Regions from separate parts of the Acidovorax sp. GW823-FHT02H02 genome, predicted to be linked through region 2. Evidence: riboswitches for the same ligand, from Rfam matches in the RefSeq annotation. Region 2 holds a riboswitch; each other region holds the start of a gene.
The links. Region 2 has a riboswitch for glycine ahead of AC1RDS_RS12395 (penicillin-binding protein 1A). Riboswitches for the same ligand answer to the same signal wherever they lie in the genome.
Positions count from the first base shown of each region.

Region 1: it holds a riboswitch for glycine, as region 2 does, so the genes downstream of both, AC1RDS_RS10735 (D-amino acid dehydrogenase) here and AC1RDS_RS12395 (penicillin-binding protein 1A) in region 2, are expected to answer to the same signal.
Region 3: it holds a riboswitch for glycine, as region 2 does, so the genes downstream of both, gcvT (glycine cleavage system aminomethyltransferase GcvT) here and AC1RDS_RS12395 (penicillin-binding protein 1A) in region 2, are expected to answer to the same signal.

Region 1 is NZ_JBXAJH010000008.1:110,835-117,029, reverse strand. Features, by position in the region: gene AC1RDS_RS10750 (MFS transporter) at 1-505, opposite strand, end outside; gene AC1RDS_RS10745 (YXWGXW repeat-containing protein) at 718-1,173, shown strand; gene AC1RDS_RS10740 (2-keto-4-pentenoate hydratase) at 1,414-2,196, opposite strand; glycine riboswitch at 2,415-2,531, shown strand; gene AC1RDS_RS10735 (D-amino acid dehydrogenase) at 2,624-3,961, shown strand; gene AC1RDS_RS10730 (ABC transporter ATP-binding protein) at 4,118-4,840, opposite strand; gene AC1RDS_RS10725 (branched-chain amino acid ABC transporter ATP-binding protein/permease) at 4,881-6,195, opposite strand, start outside.
Region 2 is NZ_JBXAJH010000010.1:96,298-102,492, reverse strand. Features, by position in the region: gene AC1RDS_RS12405 (fumarylacetoacetate hydrolase family protein) at 1-505, shown strand, start outside; gene AC1RDS_RS12400 (iron-containing alcohol dehydrogenase) at 790-1,950, shown strand; glycine riboswitch at 2,017-2,107, shown strand; glycine riboswitch at 2,115-2,207, shown strand; gene AC1RDS_RS12395 (penicillin-binding protein 1A) at 2,268-4,607, shown strand; gene AC1RDS_RS12390 (molybdopterin-containing oxidoreductase family protein) at 4,690-6,195, opposite strand, start outside.
Region 3 is NZ_JBXAJH010000003.1:199,637-205,831, forward strand. Features, by position in the region: gene gcvP (aminomethyl-transferring glycine dehydrogenase) at 1-1,910, opposite strand, end outside; gene gcvH (glycine cleavage system protein GcvH) at 1,938-2,312, opposite strand; gene gcvT (glycine cleavage system aminomethyltransferase GcvT) at 2,405-3,538, opposite strand; glycine riboswitch at 3,583-3,705, opposite strand; glycine riboswitch at 3,719-3,818, opposite strand; gene AC1RDS_RS04530 (TRAP transporter large permease) at 3,829-5,106, opposite strand; gene AC1RDS_RS04535 (TRAP transporter small permease) at 5,103-5,597, opposite strand; gene AC1RDS_RS04540 (TRAP transporter substrate-binding protein) at 5,667-6,195, opposite strand, start outside.

The DNA of each region.
Region 1 (6,195 bases), on a different contig from region 2:
GCAAGATGGCCACGAAGGTGCCCATCTCGACCATGCCATTGCCGCCCGTGAGCTCGCGCTCGCTGAGCACCTGGGGCAGGTAGGCGAACTTGACCGGCCCGAACAGCGTGGAGTGCACGCCCATCAAAAAGGTGCACAGCAACAGCACCGGCACATTGCCCGCCATGAACCCGCCCGACGCCACCAGCATGATGGCGATCTCCAGGCTCTTCACGAAGCGGATCATGCGCGTCTTGTCGTATTTGTCGGCGAGCTGCCCCGACGTGGCCGAGAACAGCAAAAACGGCAGGATGAACAGCGCCCCGATCACCAGCCCCGCCATCGCGGGCGGCAGCCACGACACGCTGAGCTGGTAGGTGACCATCACCGTGAAGGCGAACTTGAACAGGTTGTCGTTGGCCGCACCGGAGAACTGCGTCCAGAAGAACGGCGCAAAGCGGCGCTGGCGCAGCAGGGCGAACTGGTTGGGGTCTGCGTGCGCCGCATCTCTCTTTTCATCCGCCATGCAGACTGCTCCTTTGTGTTGCCGTAGCCTGCAATTTTGCACAGCCTCCATGACACACACCCTGCGCTGGCACAGGCTTGCAAGGTGCGCGCGTGGTGGCACGCGGATACACCACTTCACAACACTTCGCACAGCGCCTATGTGCGCTTGACACAGCGCCCCAATGATCAAGGCTCCCGGTTCCGCACGGAATCATTTCTGAGGAGTACACCATGGCACGCAATGCCCTCGCCGCCGCTTCCATCGCCCTGCTGTCGCTGAGCGCCCTGACGGCGGCGCACGCACAGGTCGGCGCCACCGTCATCATCCAGTCCGGCAGCCCCCAGTACCAGCGCCCCGCGCCGGCCCTGGTGCAATACCAGGCACCGCCGCCTCCGCGCCATGAGGCCGCGCCCCGCCCCCGGCGCGGCATGGCGTGGGTGCCCGGCCACTGGGAATGGCGCGGCCACCGCCATGTATGGATGGCGGGCTACTGGGTGAAGGCACGTCCCGGCTACCACTACCGCGAGCCCCGCTGGGCCGAGCATGACGGCCGCTGGGCCATGCAGCGCGGCGGCTGGGACCGTGACCGGGACGGTGCAGCCAACCGCTACGACCGGTACGACCGCGATGGCGATGGCGTGCCCAACCGCCACGACCGCCAGCCCGACAACCCGCGCCGCAACTGATCTTGCGGCGCAGGCGGCCCCCTGCGGTTTCCCCGGGGGGTCATTCCTTTCCCAAATCATTCGTGTCGAAGAACCCGTTCAAGATCTTTTCGGGGTCGCACAAGCACCTTGCCCAAAGGGTTGGAGTGAAATCGGGCGATGGCACGCCCCGGCTGCTTGCATGGGCACGAGCGAAGCCGCAGACAGTGCTGCAGCACGGCAAGGCGAAGCAACGACGACACGGAGGGTTTGGAAAAGGAATCAGACCAGGTGCAGCTCGGCGTGGCCCAGGCCCGGGAAGTCGGCCACCACCACCGTGCCCGGCGCCACCAGCACGGTGCCGGTGCACGAGCCCGTGGTCACCCACTGGCCCGCACGCAGGCCGCCCAGGCTGCGCGCGCCCTCGTTGGCCAGCCACACCAGCAGCCGCAGCGGGTCGCCCGCCGGGTTGCCCCAGGCGGCGTGCTGCACGGCCACCGTGCCGTTGACGGACAGATGCACCGGCTGCACCAGGGGCTGGACCGCAGCCACGTCGGCCGGCCCCGAACCCACCACCAATGCGCCATGGCAGGCCTGGTCGGCCAGGCGGCTGAACTCGCCCTGCTGGGCCCAGGCGGCAAAGCGCGTGTCGCACACCTCGATGGCGGCGCGCACCGACGCCATGGCCGCCAGCACCTCGGCCGGGCTGTAGGGCGCGGTGCGCTCGGGCAGGTCGGCACCCAGCTCGTACACCAGCTCAGCCTCGACCCCCATCACGGCAAAGCCTGCGGCAGGCAAATGCACGGCCTGCCCGGTTGGCGCTACCGCCACCGAATCGCGGGTGAGCGCCGCGCGCGCGGGCAGCGCCTGGGGCGATGCGGCGCCCACCTTCCAGCCAGCGATCTCGCCGCGCTCGCGCACCACGGCGTCCTGCACGGCATAGGCCTGGGCCGCATTGCACGGGCGCAGCGCAGCGGGCAGATCGAGCGGCCGGGGCATGCGCCCCTGGCGCGCCATGGTGAGCAAGGCCGCGCTGGCAAAGGGATCAAAGGCGGTATCGGGCATGGCAGGCATCCTGGGGATAAAGCTTGGCGGATTATGGCGAGGCACCAGTTTCTGCGCCCGTCCAGCATCAGCAACGATTGCCATCCATTAGCGCGCACAGCCCCCTTTTGCGCCGCAGTGCCGCCTAGAATCGGCCTCGCAGGAGAGTCAGCGGCACCGTCCGCTTCACCGAAGGCGCAAACTCCCATACACGCTCAGGTTCCGTACTGCACCATTCAACAAAGCCGTCTGGAGAGCCGCCACGACCTACACGCGTGGCGCACCGAAGGAGCAAACCACGCGCCATGCCGGCGATTGCGGTGAATCTCTCAGGTACCAAGGACAGGGGGAGCGGCAGCTTGGCAGACGCGCCGGCTGTACGCTATTGAAGCAATAGCTGCTACCGCACGCCTGTCAAGTGCCAGAGCCCAGAAAGGCTTTGAAAATCATGCGCGTGATCGTTTTAGGTGCCGGCCTGCTCGGCGTGACTTCGGCGTATTTCCTGCAACAACTCGGCCACGAGGTCACGGTGATCGACCGCCAGGGCACGCCCGGTGCCGAGACCAGTTTTGCCAACGGCGGCCAGATCTCGGTGAGCCATGCCGAGCCTTGGGCCAACCCCAGCGCGCCGCTCAAGGTGCTGCAGTGGCTGGGCCAGGAAGATGCACCGCTCTTGTTCCGTCTGCGTGCCGACATGCGCCAGTGGCTGTGGGGCCTGCAGTTCTTGCGCAACTGCACCCCGGCGCGCACGCGCCACAACATCGAGCAGATCGTGCGCCTGGGCACCTACAGCCGCAGCGTGCTGCAGCAGCTGCGCGCGGCCACCGGCATCGCGTACGACCAGCGCACACAGGGCATCCTGCACTTCTATACCAACGCCAAGGAGTTCGACGGCGCGCTGGCCCCGGCCGAGCAGATGCGCCAGCTCGGCTGCGAGCGCCAGGTCATCAGCGCCGACGAGGCCGTGCGCATCGAGCCAGCCCTCGCCCACATCCGCCCGCAACTGGCCGGCGCCACCTACACGGCCGAGGACGAGTCGGGCGATGCCAACCAGTTCACCCGCGAACTGGCCCGGCTGTGCGCGGCGGCGGGCGTGCAATTCCGCATGGGCCACCACATCACGGCGCTGCGCGAGGCCGGTGGCCATATCGACCATGTGGAGCTGACCAATGCCGAGGGCCGCTTCGAGCGCGTGCGCGGCGACGCCTTCGTGCTGGCCATGGGCTCGTTCAGCCCGCTGCTGGCGCAGCCGCTGGGCATTCGCCTGCCCATCTACCCAGCCAAGGGCTATTCGGTGACCATGCCGGTCAAGAACGCGTCGATGGCCCACGAGGTGAGCCTGACGGACGACGAATTCAAGCTGGTGTTCTCGCGCTACACCAGCGCGCAGGGAGACCGTTTGCGCATTGCCGGCACGGCAGAATTGAACGGCTATGACCGCAACCTGAACCCGATGCGCTGCGAGGCCATCGTGCGCCGCGTGGAGCAGCTCTTCCCCGGCGCGGGCGACGCCAGCCAGGCCCAGTTCTGGACCGGCCTGCGCCCCGCCACACCCAGCAACGTGCCGCTGATCGGCAAGACCAAAGTGGCCAACCTGTTCCTCAACACCGGCCACGGCACACTGGGCTGGACGCATGCCTGCGGCTCGGGCAAGGCGCTGGCCCATATCGTGAGCGGGCTGGCACCCGAGGTGGACTTTGCTTTCACGGGCACGTCCGACCGCGCGGCACCGGGCCACAAGATGGCCGTGACCGCACCCAGCCAGCGGGCAGCGAACAACGCCTGAAAGGCGGAGGACCTTGGGCGCCTGCGGCACCTGTGCGCAACCGCAGGCACCCATCAAAAAGCCTGCGCTGCCCAGGGGCATACGCAGGCCATGCTATCGGCGTGCCAGCTGGCCGCGGGGAGTTTGGCCCCTGCCAACTGCCAGCCTCACCCAGCGTCAGTGGCCGCCGCCGAGGTAGGCAGCCTTCACGGCCGGGTCATCGCGCAGGCGCTCCGCCGGGCCTTGCACGGAAATGCGTCCGTTTTCCAGCACATAGCCGTAATCGGCTACCGCCAGGGCGGCTGCCGCAAATTGCTCCACCAGCAGCATGGTGACACCCTGCCCCTTGAGGCGCTCAATGATGCGGAAAACTTCCGCCACCAGAATGGGCGCAAGGCCCATGGAGGGCTCGTCGAGCAACACCACTTCCGGATTGAGCATGATGGCGCGGGCCATGGCCAGCATCTGCTGCTCACCGCCGGACAGCGTCCCAGCCAGCTGAGTGCGGCGCTCCTTGAGGCGCGGAAAAAGCTCCAGAGCCCGCTCCAGATCACCGGCCACATCCCCCCGGGGGCGGCTGCCCGTCAGGCGGGGAAAAGCCCCCAGGGTGAGGTTGTCGGTCACCGTCATGGTTGCAAAAACGCGCCGCCCTTCCGGGGAGTGCGCCAGCCCCAGCTTGGCGATGGTGTAGGCCTCCTGGCCGTCAATGCGCTTGCCGTTGAGCGTGATCTGGCCCGCGGTCGGCGCGATCATGCCGCTCACCGCCCGCATGGTGGTGGTTTTGCCAGCGCCGTTGGAGCCGATCAGCGTCACGACCTTGCCCTTGGGCACTTCGATGGAGATGCCGTGAAGCACCTGTACCTTGCCGTAGCCGGCCGAAAGATTCTGGATGGTCAGCATGTGTTGTGCGTCTTGTATCGTCGTTTCGGGGGCATCGGGCTCAGGCGGGCTGGGCCACGACGGTCTCGGCGCCACCGCCCAGGTACGCCTCGATGACCTTGGGATCGGCCTGAACTTCCGCGGGCATGCCTTCGGCAATCTTCTGGCCAAAATCCAGCACCGATACCGTGTCGCAGATGCTCATCACCACATCCATGTGGTGCTCGATCAGGATCACCGTCACACCGTGATCGCGAATCTTCTTGATGATGGAAATCAGTTCCACGATGTCAGGGGCCGTGAGTCCGGCGGCTGGCTCATCGAGCAGCAGCAACTGCGGATCGAGTGCCAGAGCGCGGGCAATCTCCAGCAAGCGCTGTTTGCCATAAGGCAGGTTGCGCGCCTGTTCCGCGGCCAGGTCTTGCAGGCCGACAAAACGCAGCAGACCCATGCCCCGGGTGACGGCGGCATCGTTCTCACGGCGGTAGCGCCCCGTATGCACGGCCACGTCAAACAGGTTGCTTGCAAAGCTGTGGTGCAGACCCACCTGAACGTTTTGCAGCGCGGTCATTTCGCCAAACAGCTGCACGTTCTGGAAGGTTCGCGCAATACCCGACAGAGCAATGTCCGACGAGGTGCGACCCACCACAGAGCGGCCACTAAAGCTGATCGCGCCAGCCGTCGGCACGTAAATGCCGGTGAGCACGTTCATCATGGTGCTCTTGCCCGAACCGTTGGGACCGATGAGGCCGTGGATGGTGCCCCGCTTGATGCTCAGGTCTACATTGTTCAGGGCCTTGAGGCCGCCAAACTGCATGAGCACGCCGCTGGCTTGCAACAGCTCAGTGGATTCACCCGCCGTGGTGGCTGTGGACACCGCATCCGCCTGTGCTGCACCGGTGGGCTGCAAGGGCAGATCGGGAGGTGCCGTGCGCAGGTTGAGCGCATTGCGGACAAAACCCACAATGCCGTCCTGCAGGTAGTACACAACAAACAGCATGATCACACCGAAGATCGACAAGCGCCAGTCGGTCATGGTCTGCAACCAGAACGACAGAGCGGCCAGCGCCATGCTGCCCACCACCGGGATCGCCATTTGCGAGATGGTCGAGCGCTCGCGCCGGACAGCCACCACGGCCGTGATGGCCACCAGAACTGCCAGGCCCACGGACACGTAGCGGAACAGCTCCACATCATCGAGCAGCTTGGGCAGCAGCACGATGATGGCAGCGCCCACCAGCGAGCCGATGCGGCTCTTGCGCCCCCCCATGATCACCGCCAGCAGGAACAGCACGGTGAGTTCGAAGTTGTACGAGTTGGGGGAAATGTACTGCTCCGAATACGCGTACAGGCACCCGGCCAATCCGGCAAAACCG
Region 2 (6,195 bases):
CGACGTGAGCCTGCGCAACCTGATTCCCGCAGAGCTGGCCAAGGGTTTTGGCTTCTTCCAAGCGAAGCCCGCCACCGCGTTCGGCCCCGTGGCCGTCACGCTGGACGAGCTGGGCGACGCCTGGGACCACGGCCGCGTGCACCTGACCGTGCAGTCCACCTGGAATGGCCGCAAGGTCGGCATGTGCGACGCCGGCCCTGAGATGACCTTCCACTTCGGCCAGCTCATCGCGCACATCGCCAAGACGCGCAATGTGCGCGCGGGCTCCATCGTGGGTAGCGGCACCGTCAGCAACAAGGGCGTGGAGCAAAACGGCCGCACCGAATGGCCCAAGGGCTACAGCTGCATCGCCGAAAAACGCTGCATCGAGACGATTCAGGACGGCAAGCCCACCACGGAGTTCATGAAGTTCGGCGACACCATCCGCATCGAGGTCAAGGGCAAGGACGGCGCCAGCATCTTCGGTGCGATCGACCAGGCCATTGCATCGCCCGTGGGCGGCTGAGAACAGCAAAATATGCAGCAAGAAATGGCTACAGCGCTTATTTTACAAATGCTAATAGCTATTGTTTCAGGAGTAAAACCGCGTCTTGCGCAACCGTGCTGACGCCGCTGACGTAAGGGTTTTGACCGAGGTGACAGGGGTGCCGGCGGCTTCGCGCGGACAATGAACAGTCCGTCTGCCGGGCTTGCTGGTCTGGCGGTTTTTTCCATCATTGCCCTGCGTTCCCGCCGCCTGCCAGACCATCCGGCGCGGCAAGGGGCGCGGTGAGCCAACATTCCATTGCCATGCTGAACTTCGACTTCCACAACCCCACCCACATCGTTTTCGGCCAGGGCCGCATCGCCGACCTGGCCAAGCTGGTGCCCGCAGCGGCCAAGGTGCTGATCCTGGTGGGCGGTGCCAGTGCTGAAAAAACCGGCACCCTGGCCGAGGTGCGCGCCGCGCTGGGCGAGCGCACCCACGCCACCTTCAGCGGCATCGAGCCCAACCCGAGCTTTGAAACCTCGATGAAGGCCGTCGAGCAGATCCGTGCCGGCGGGTTCGACTTTCTGCTGGCCGTGGGGGGTGGTTCGGTGATCGATGCCACCAAGTTCATCGCCGCTGCCGTGCACTTTGAGGGTGATGCCTGGTCCATCCTGGAAAAGCGCGGCCGCAACATCGCCCAGGCCGTGCCATTTGGTGCCGTGCTCACGCTGCCCGCGACGGGCTCGGAGATGAACAACGGCGGCGTCATCACGCACCGCGCCAAGGGCGCCAAGCTGCCGTTCAGCAGCAAGAACACCTTCCCGCTGTTCTCGGTGCTCGACCCCACCAAGACCTACACGCTGCCGCCGCAGCAGCTGGCCAATGGCGTGGTCGATGCGTTCGTGCACACGGTCGAGCAGTACCTGACCTACCCGGTCAACGCACCGGTGCAGGACCGCTTTGCCGAAGGCCTCCTGCAGACGCTGATCGAGATCGGCCCGCGCCTGCTGACGGCGCAGGAGCCCGTGTACGACGACCGCGCCAACCTCATGTGGGCCGCCACCATGGCGCTCAACGGCCTGATCGGCGCCGGCGTGCCGCAGGACTGGGCCACGCACATGATCGGGCACGAACTCACCGCGCTGCACGGCATCGACCACGCCCGCACGCTGGCCATCGTGCTGCCCGCGCTGCTGAATGAGCGCCGGGGCCCGAAGCGCGCCAAGCTGCTGCAGTACGGCGAGCGCGTGTGGGGCATCACCAGTGGCACGGATGACGAGCGCATCACCGCCGCCATTGAACGCACGCGCGCCTTCTTTGAAAGCATGGGCATCGCCACGCGCCTGTCGGGCCATGGCCTGGGCGCGGAGGTGGTGGACACCGTGGTGGCCCAGCTCGAAGCGCATGGCATGGTGCAGCTGGGCGAGCAGCGCGAGATCACGCCCGCCGTGAGCCGCCGCATCCTGGAAGCCGCGCTGTAACCGGCCGGGGGTCGGGATATTGACCTTTTGAACGGGGTTGGTTTTGGCGGGTGATTTAAAGTGAGCGCCTATCCTGCGGGAGAGAGGGGCGCAACCCGCCTCCGCCGAAGGCGCAAACTCCCATCATCGCTCAGGCAAGCCGGACCGCAGGAGACCATCGCCGACTGGAGAGAGGCCGCCGCCCTGCGCAACGCAGGCGGGGGTCCACCGAAGGGGCAGGCTGCCCAGGCAGCCGAAACTCTCAGGTAAAAGGACAGGGGGAGCGGCGCCGCAGGCCCGTCATGGCACGGGTCCTGCCCTAGCCAGAGTTCCCCCTGATGCACCCATCGTCGTCTGTTGCCGCGCCTGCCCCTTCGCCCAAAAAGCACCCGGTCCTGAAATTTCTCGCGGGTTTTTTCCTGGGGTTGGCCGTGGCAGGCAGTGCGGGCGGGGCCTATGTGCTGCACATGGTGTGGCAGCAGCTGCCGGAGGTGGACCACCTGGCCGACTACGATCCCATGCTGCCGATGCGCATCTATGCCAGGGACGGCACGCTGCTGGCGGAATATGGCGAGGAGCGCCGGGAATTCGTGCCGATAGGGCAGATCCCGCTGCAGATGCGCCAGGCGCTGCTGGCCATCGAAGATGCCCGCTTTTATGAGCATGGCGCGGTGGACTTCACCGGGCTGGCACGCGCTGCGCTGCGCAATGTGGTATCGGGGGAGCATGCCCAGGGGGCCAGCACCATCACGATGCAGGTGGCGCGGGTGTTCTTTCTGAGCCGCGTCAAAACCTACAGCCGCAAGCTCATGGAAGTCTTGCTGGCCTACAAACTCGAAGCCACCTACAGCAAGGACAAGATCCTGGAGCTGTACATGAACCAGATCTATCTGGGCGAGCGTGCCTACGGCTTTGCTGCCGCGGCGTCGGTGTACTTCGACAAGACACTGGGCGAGCTGACGGTGGCCGAAGCCGCCGTGCTGGCCGGGCTGCCCAAGGCGCCGTCGGCCTACAACCCCGTTGTGAACCGCGAGCGCGCCATCATCCGCCAGCAGTACATTCTGCAGCGCATGCACGAACTGGGCTATCTGGATGCGCCCGCCTACCAGGAGGCGCGGACACAGGCGCTGACGCTGCGAACGCAATACCGTTCCATCGAGCCGGCAGCCGCCTTTGCCGTGGAACAGGCCCGCAAGATGGTGCTGGAGCAGTACGGTGAAGAGGCGTATGCGCTGGGCCTGGATGTCGTCACCACCCTCAGCGTTCCCGCGCAGCGCGCGGCCACGCGTGCGCTGCGCGCGGGCATTCTGGGCGCGCAGGATGCCCGCGGCTATGCCGGCCCCGAGGGGCGCATCCAGGGCGCTGTGCCGTCCGACGAACCCAAAGCCCTGCGCGCCGCGCTGGCGCCCTACCGCGACAGCGGGGAACTGCGTGCCGCCCTGGTGCACGCGGCGTCCGAGGCCGAGGGCATTGCCGCGTGGCTGCGCGATGGCACGCAGGTGCGGATACCGCGCAGCCGGCTCAGCGCCAGCGCGCGTGCCGCCCTCAAGCCCGATGCGCCAGCGCGGCGGCGCATTGCGCCGGGCGCGGTGATTCGCGTCGTGGCCGACGTCCGCGAACGATGGAATTTAGGCCAGTTGCCGGGCATGGAGGGCGCGCTGGTCTCCATGGACACGGAAACCGGCGACATCCTGGCGCTCACGGGGGGCTTCGACTACGCCTTCAACCAGTTCGACCATGCCGTGCAGGCCTATCGCCAGCCGGGCTCGACCTTCAAGCCGTTCATCTTTTCGGCGGCGCTGGAAAAGGGCTATGCCCCGGGCACCTTGATCGACGATACGCAGCGTGTCGTAACCCCTGCCGCCCGCGGCCGCCCCGCCTGGAGCCCGCGCAACTACGGCGGCAACTACGAGGGTTTCATCACCGCGCGGCGCGGCCTGGTGCGCTCCAAGAACCTGGTGGCCGTCAACCTGATGGACGCGGCCGGGGTTCAGTACGTGCAGGAGTTCGCCACCCGCTTCGGCTTCTTGCCGGAACGCAATCCACCCCGGCTGCCGCTGGCCCTGGGGGCGGGCGCCATCACGCCGCTGCAGCTGACGCAGGCCTATGCCGTGTTTGCCAACGGCGGTACCCTGGTGCAGCCCCGGCTGATCCACCAGGTGAGCGAGCGCGGCGGCGCGGTGCTGTACGCAGCGAACGCGCCATCGCCCCGCGCTACCGTGGTGTCCGAGCGCAATGCCTTCGTGCTGGACAGCATGCTGCGCGACGTGGTGCAGCATGGCACGGGCCGGCGCGCGAAGGCGCTGGGCCGCCCCGATGTGGCCGGCAAGACCGGCACCTCCAACGATGCGCGCGATGTGTGGTTCGCCGGCTATTCGTCGGGCGTGGCCTCTGTCGTGTGGATGGGCTACGACCAGCCGCGCAGCCTGGGCCGGCACACTGGCGGAACCCTGGCCCTGCCCGTGTGGACCGAGTACATGGCCGAGGCGGTGCAGGGGCGCACGCCGGTATCGCGCACCCTGCCGCTGGACCTGATGCGCTTTGGCGAGGACTACGTGTACCCGGAATATGTCTTCGGGACTTGCGTGGATGACCGCAAGGCCTTTGTCCAAAGCCCCTTCGAGTGCGGCCCGGACGGGCGCCGACCAAGGGCAGGAAATTCTGCCGACATGGGGTAAGAATGGCCGATGGCGCTTGATATGTAAGCACCAAGAGCTATAAATACAGGAGTCATTTTAAGGCAAAAAAGCCACCACACCGTCAGGCCGGCACAGCGCAGGCCTCCACCTCCACCAGGCAGTCATAAAACGTCGGCGCCCGCCCCAGGTCGGTCAGGGCCTGGCTGGTGACCTCGTTCACATTCGTCCCATCCAGCCCCAGCTTGCGCCACCACACGCCCAGGCCATTGACCACGCCGGGCCGCGCGCGGCGTGAGACGGTGGCGTGGCACTGGTAGCTGCCGCGGTCGTTGAACACGCGCACCACGGCGCCATCGGCAATGCCGCGTGCGGCGGCGTCGTCGGGGTGCATTTCCAGCACGGGGCGGCCTTCGATGGCCCGCAGGCTTTGCACGTTGACGAAGGTGGAGTTCAAAAAATTGCGCGCCGGCGGCGAGATCATGGCCAGCGGGTAGCGGGCGTCGGTGCCCTGCAGCTCGTGGTTGGGCAGGTGGTCGGGTAGGCCGTCCAGGCCCTGCGCGGCCAGGCGGGCGCTGAAGAATTCGCACTTTCCGCTGGGCGTGGGAAAGCCGCCTTCGGAAAACGGCGCATCGGGCAGCGCCAGCGTGGCAAAGCCCTGGGTTTCGAGCAGCGCGTAGTCCACGGCGTCGCCAAAGGCCTGGCGGCACAGGGCCTCGTCGCTGTCGGCAAAGCAGGGCTCGGTGAAGCCCATGCGCGCGGCCAGGTCCCGGAAGATCTGCGCGTTGCTGCGCGCCTGGCCCACGGGTGCAATGGCCGGGCGGTTGAGCAGCACATCGGTGTGCCCGTAGGCCAGATGCACGTCCCGGTGCTCCAGCTGCGTGGTGGCGGGCAGGATGTAGTCCGCGTAGTCGGCCGTGTCGGTGCGAAAGTGCTCCAGCACCACGGTGAACAGGTCTTCGCGGGCAAAGCCGCGCACCACCTTGCCGGATTCGGGCGCCACGGCCACGGGGTTGCTGTTGTAGACCACCAGGGCCTCGACGCGGGGGCCAAAGCCGGGCGCGGTGTCGCGCAGCAGATCGTCGCCAATCTGCACCATGTTGAGCGTGCGCGGTGTGCGCTCCGGCATCAGGTCGGGGCGCTGCAGCACGCCGCGCTGCACTGGAAACTGGCCCGAGCTCGACAGCAGCATGCCGCCCGCACGGTGGCGCCAGGCACCCGTCAGCGCGGGCAGGCAGGCCACGGCGCGCACCGCGTTGCCGCCGCCGCGCACGCGCTGCATGCCGTAGTTCAGGCGGATGGCAGCGGGCTGGGTGGTGCCGTAGTCCTTGGCGAGCTGGCGGATCTGCTCCACGGGCACCCCGCAAATTTCGGCCGCGCGCTCGGGCGGCCATTGCAGGGCGCGCTCGCGCAGCTGCTCCCAGCCCAGGGTGTATTGGGTGATGTAGTCGGGGTCCAGCCAGTCGTTCTGGATCAGCTCGTGCATCAGCGCCAGGGCCAGCGCGGCGTCGGTGCCGGGGCGGAGCTGGATGTGCTCATGGCATTTGTCGGCGGTCTCGGTCTTGCGCGGGTCGATGCACACCAGCCGGGCGCCATTGCGCTTGGCCTGCTGGGCGTAGCGCCAGAAATG
Region 3 (6,195 bases), on a different contig from region 2:
ATGTCCACATTGCCGTTGGCATCGCAGGCCGTCACCACCACCTGCATGCCAGCCATCTGGGCGCTGGCCGGGTTGGTGCCGTGCGCGCTGGCCGGGATCAGGCAGATGTGGCGGTGGCTGCCGCCTTGGGCTTCATGGTAGGCCTTGATGGCCAGCAGCCCGGCGTATTCGCCCTGGCTGCCCGCGTTGGGCTGCAGGCTGATGCCGGCGTAGCCCGTGGCCTGGCAGAGCCAGGCGCGCAGCTGCTCGTCCAGTTCCTTGTAGCCTTGCAATTGGTCTGCCGGGGCAAACGGGTGCACGTTGGCGAACTCGGGCCAGGTGATGGGGATCATCTCGCTGGTGGCGTTGAGCTTCATGGTGCAGGAGCCCAGCGGGATCATGCTGCGGTCCAGCGCCAGGTCCTTGTCGGACAGCTGGCGGATGTAGCGCAGCATGCCGGTCTCGCTGTGGTGGGTGTTGAACACCGGGTGCGTGAGGTAGCTGCTGGTGCGGCGCAGTTCGGCGGGGATCAGCGGCTCCACGCCTTTCTCGAACGCGTCAACCGTGGGCAGCGCCTGGCCGTCCTTGGCAAAGATCTTCCACAGCAGCTCGATGTCGGCGCGCGTGGTGGTCTCGTCGAGCGAGATGCACAGGTAGTTTTCGAAGTGAATCCGCAGGTTGGCACCCATGGATACTGCGCGAGCAGCTATGGATTGGGTAGCGCCATCGGTTTTCAGCGAGAGGGTGTCGAACGCGGCCTGCGGGCGCACGGGCGCTCCCAGCTGTTCCAGCCCTTTCGCCAGGATGGCTGTGTAGCTGGCCACGCGCCGGGCAATGCGCTGCAGGCCCTCGGGGCCGTGGTACACCGCGTACATGCTGGAGATCACGGCCGGCAGTACCTGGGCCGTGCAGATGTTGGAGGTGGCTTTTTCGCGGCGGATGTGCTGCTCGCGCGTCTGCAGGGCCAGGCGGTAGGCGGGCTTGCCGTGCACGTCCACGCTCACGCCGACCAGGCGGCCGGGCAGCGAGCGCTTGAACTCGTCGCGGCAGGCCATGTAGGCGGCATGCGGGCCACCGGCGCCCATGGGCATGCCAAAGCGTTGCGTGGTGCCCACCACGATGTCGGCGCCCCATTCTCCGGGCGGCGTGATCAGCGTGAGGGCCAGCAGGTCGGCGGCTGCGATGAAGGCGGCCTGTTTGGCATGCGCCTTCTCCACGTCGGCGCGCAGGTCGTCGATGCGGCCGCTGGTGGCGGGGTATTGGGCCAGCACGGCGAAATAGTCGCCGTCCAGCAGGGTGTTCCACTGCTCGGCGGAGTTGGCGAGCACGACCTCGATGCCCAGCGGCCGGGCGCGGGTCTGGATCACCTCGATGGTCTGCGGGTGCGCGTCACCGGCCACCACAAACACGTTGCTCTTGCTCTTGACCGAACGTTTGGCCAGCGTCATGGCTTCGGCAGCGGCCGTGGCCTCGTCGAGCATCGATGCGTTGGCGATCGGCATGGCCGTGAGGTCGCACACCATGGTCTGGAAATTGACCAGGGCTTCCATGCGGCCTTGCGAAATCTCCGCCTGGTAAGGCGTGTAGGCCGTGTACCAGGCGGGGTTTTCCAGGATGTTGCGCAGGATGACACCGGGAATGTGTGTGTCGTAGTAGCCCTGGCCGATGAAGCTCTTCAAGACCTTGTTTTTGGATGCAATCGCCTTGAGTTCGGCCAATGCAGCGCTTTCCGTGACCGGCAGCGGCAGGTCCATGGCGCGGCTGCGGGCGATGGAGCGCGGCACGATGGAGTCGATGAGGGCGCGGCGCGAGGCCTCGCCGATCACCGACAGCATGTGCGCTTCGTCGGCCGCGTCGATACCGATGTGGCGGGGCAGGAATTCGGTGGCGTTTTCAAGCGCGCCGAGCGGCAGGGCGGATTGCATCAACATGGGGCAGTCTCGAAGAAGGAAACAGGGTCAGGCGTTCTTGGCGAACTCGGTGTAGTCGGTTTCGCTGAGCAACGCGTCGAGCTGGCTGGCATCGCTGAGCTTGACCTTGAAGAACCAGCCGGTATTGAGCGGGTCTGAATTGGCCAGCGAAGGGTCGGCACGCAGGGCTTCGTTCACTTCGACGATCTCGCCCGAGACAGGCATGTACACATCGGCCGCGGCCTTGACCGACTCGACCACGCCCGCCACGTCGCCCTGGGCAAACGTGGTTCCCACGGCGGGCAGGTCGACGAACACCACATCGCCCAGGGCATCCTGGGCATGCACGGTGATACCTACCACGGCCGCATTCGCGTCGGCGGCGTTGATCCATTCGTGGTCTTTGGAGAATTTGACGGTCATGGGAAAGCTCCTCAAGCAGCTAGAAGATAAAAAAGAAAGGAATCTGCAATGTAGCGGGCGCAGGCGCGGTTGGGGTGCCGCGCCGCGCAAAATTAGCCGCGGTAGTAATTGGCGGGCACAAACGGCATGGCGCGCACTTCCATGGGCACGGCCTTGCCGCGCACCATGGCGTTCACCCGCGTGCCGATGGCGGCAAAGGCGGGGGCCACATAGCCCATGGCCACGGGTTCGTTCACCGTGGGGCCCAGCAGGCCGCTGGTCACTTCGCCAATCTTCTGGCCGTCGGCACTCTGCAATTCGGTGTGCTCGCGCACGGGCACGCGCTCCAGCGCGACCAGGCCCACGCGTTTGCGCGCGAGGCTGGCGGGGTTGTCGATCTGCGCAAGCACCTTGTCGGCACCAGGAAAGCCGCCCGCGCGCGCGCCGCCGGTGCGGCGCACCTTCTGGATGGCCCAGTTCAGGCTGGCTTCGGGCGGCGTGGTGGTGGTGTCGAGGTCGTTGCCGTACAGGCACAGGCCCGCTTCCAGGCGCAGCGAGTTGCGCGCGCCCAGGCCAATGGGTTTGACTTCGGGCTGGGCCAGCAGGGCGCGTGCCAGGGTCTCGGCCTGTGCGGCGGGCACCGAGATCTCGAAGCCGTCTTCGCCCGTGTAGCCGCTGCGTGTCACGAAGCAGTCGCAGCCTGCGATGGAAAAATCGCCACCCGTCATGAACACCAGCTTTTCAATGCCCGGGGCCAGGCGCGACAGGGCGGTGACGGCCTGGGGACCCTGCAGCGCCAGCAGCGCGTGGTCGGGCATGGGCACCACGTCGCAGCGCTGGCCGATGCGGGCCTGGATGTGGGCCATGTCGCCCACCTTGCAGGCGCCGTTGACGATGACAAAGAGTGCGTTGTCGGCCACACGGAAGAACATCAGGTCGTCGATGATGCCGCCCTCGTCATTGAGCAACAGGCCGTAGCGCTGCTTGCCCACGGGCAGGTCGATCACATCGACGGGCACCAGGCTCTCGAACGCGGCGGCGGCATCGGGGCCGACCAGCTTGAGCTGGCCCATGTGCGATACATCGAACAGCCCTGCGGCCTGGCGCGTGTGCAGGTGCTCGGCCATGAGGCCTGCGGGGTACTGCACGGGCATGGAATAACCGGCAAACGGCACCATGCGGGCGCCCAGTTCAATGTGCAGGGCGTTCAGGGGCGTGATGAGCAGGGCGGTGGCAGGTGCGGACATAAGAGCTCCAGGGCAAATGGGGGCCGCGGCACGAATGCCACGCGATTTGCCCTGCTGTCCGCTTTACCTGAGAGATTCACCGCGGCACCCTGGCTGGCCGCGCGGCTTGCTCCTTCGGTGGATGGCCTGCACCTGCAGTGCGGACATCTCTCTCCAGCAAGGGAACGCCCGCATCGCTGCGGGCGCTTGTCAGTCCTTTTGCCTGAGCGTTCGGCTGATGCCTGCGCCTTCGGCGGCCCTTTTGCATGGTGCATGCGGGGCTCTCTCCTGACAATCGAGCGATTCTACCGTTACTTGGCGTACACCAGGTCACGCAGGAACAGCGAAAGCGAGGGCACATAAGTGATGACCATCAGGCATACCAGGATCACCCCCACGAAAGGCAGCAGGTGCTGGATGATGCGGTCCAGCGAGATGCGCGCCACCGTACATGCGGCAAACAGGTTCACGCCAAAGGGCGGTGTGATCATGCCCATGGCCAGGTTCACCACCATGATGAGGCCGAAGTGCACCGGGTCCACGCCGAAGTGCAGGGCCACGGGCGCCAGGATGGGCGCCAGCACGATGATGGCCGCGCTGGTCTCGATGAACATGCCAATGAAGAACAGCGCCGCATTCACGCCCAGCAAGAACAGGGCAGGGGATTGCAGCACCGCCTCCAGCCAGCGGCCGATGGCATCGGGCACGCCCGCGCGGGTGATGAGGAAGGCAAACAGCCCGGCGTTGGCAATGATGAACATGATCACCGCTGACGAGAGGGCCGACTTGCGCAGGATGGCGAACAGGTCCGCCAGGCGAATCTCGCGGTAGATCACCACACCCACCACCAGCGCATAGAACACGGCCACGGCCGAGGCCTCTGTGGGCGTGAATACGCCGCCGTAGATGCCGCCCAGGATGATCACGGGCATCAGCAGCGCCCAGCCGGCCTGCAGCGTGGCACGGCCCATGGGCATGCGGCCATCGCCATCGTTCTTGCCCCAGCCCTTGTATTTGCAGTAGGCCCACACGAACAGCATCAGCGCGCCACTGATCAGCAGTCCCGGGCCAAAGCCGGCGATGAACAGCTCGCCAATCGACACCTCGGCACTCACGCCGTACAGGATGAGCGGAATGGAAGGCGGGATGATCACGCCCAGTTCGGCGCTGGTGGCCTGCAAGGCCGCTGCGTAGCTGGTGGGGTAGCCATGCTTGATGAGCGCCGGGACCAGGATGGCGCCGATGGCGAACGTGGTGGCCACCGACGAACCCGACACCGCCGCGAAGATCATGCAGGTGAGCACGCAGGTCATGGGCAGGCCGCCCTGCACGCCGCCGACGATGCTCTTGGCAAACTCGACCAGGCGGCGCGAGATGCCGCCGGTTTCCATGAGGTTGCCCGCGAGGATGAAGAAGGGAATGGCGGCCAGCGGAAACTTGTTGATCGAGGCGAACATTTCCTTCACCGAGATCAGCATGTTGGCGTTCGCAACCTGTATGCCCAGGATGGACGCGAGGCCGATGGAAACGGCCACGGAAACGGTGAGTGCAAAGCACAGCACCATGGTGGAAATCATGGTGGCGGTCATTGCGCTGTCTCCAGTTCCATCCGCAGGGGGTCGATGAGGTTGCCGATGATGCCGACGACGCAAAAGAGGCCGCCCACCGGCATGGCCAGATAGGCCCAGAACATCGACACCGACTCCAGTCCGGCCATGCTCTGCACGCCGCCGCGCTGCGCGTAATCCCAGCCCCACCAGATGATGACGCCGATCAGGGCCAGTGCCGCCAGCGCCACCACCCAGTCGAGCACGCGGCGAATGCGTGGCGGGCTCCAGCGGTAAAGCACGTCCACGCTCACCATCGCCCCCTGGCGGAAGGCGGCGGGGATGGCCAGAAACACCATCCAGATCAGGCTGAAACGGATCAACACCTCGGTCCATTCTGCGGGCTGCTCGAACACGAAGCGCATCAGAATCTGGAACATGCCCAGCGCAGAGGCCACGGCCAGCATGGCGCAGGCGGCCAGCATGGCGCTGAACGTGGCCCAGCGCTCAAAGGTCAGAAAAGCATTTTTCATGAATGAAAACGCCCGCTGGCGCAATACCGGCGGGCGCTGATAGCTAGTGAAAATAGATCGACAAGAAGATTATTTGTAATCGCGGATCTTGTCGAGCGCGGCCTTGCCGAACTGCTTTTCAAACTCGGCGTTGACAGGGGCCAGCGTCGCCACGAACTTGGCTTTGTCGATGGTGTCGATCACTGTCATGCCCTTGGCGCGCAGGTCGGCCACGCCCTTGGCATCGTCTTCGTCCACGCGCGCCCGGTTGGCCTTGGTGCCTTCCTTGGCGGCATCCAGAAAGGCCTGCTTGTCGGCCGCGCTGAGCTTGTCAAAAGCCGCCTTGTTCATCACGAAGATGCAGGGCGAATACACATGGCCGGTGAGCGTGAGGTGCTTTTGCACCTGGTCGAACTTGGCCGAGATGATGACGGGCAACGGGTTTTCCTGGCCGTCCACGGTGCCTTGCTGCAGGGCCGTGAACACCTCGGGGAACGCCATGGGCGTGGTGATGATGCCAAAGCCCTTGTAGGCGGCGATGTGCACGGGGTTCTCCATGGTGCGCATCTTCAGGCCCTTGAGGTCGCCCGGCTCCTTCACGTCGCGCTTGCTGTTGGTC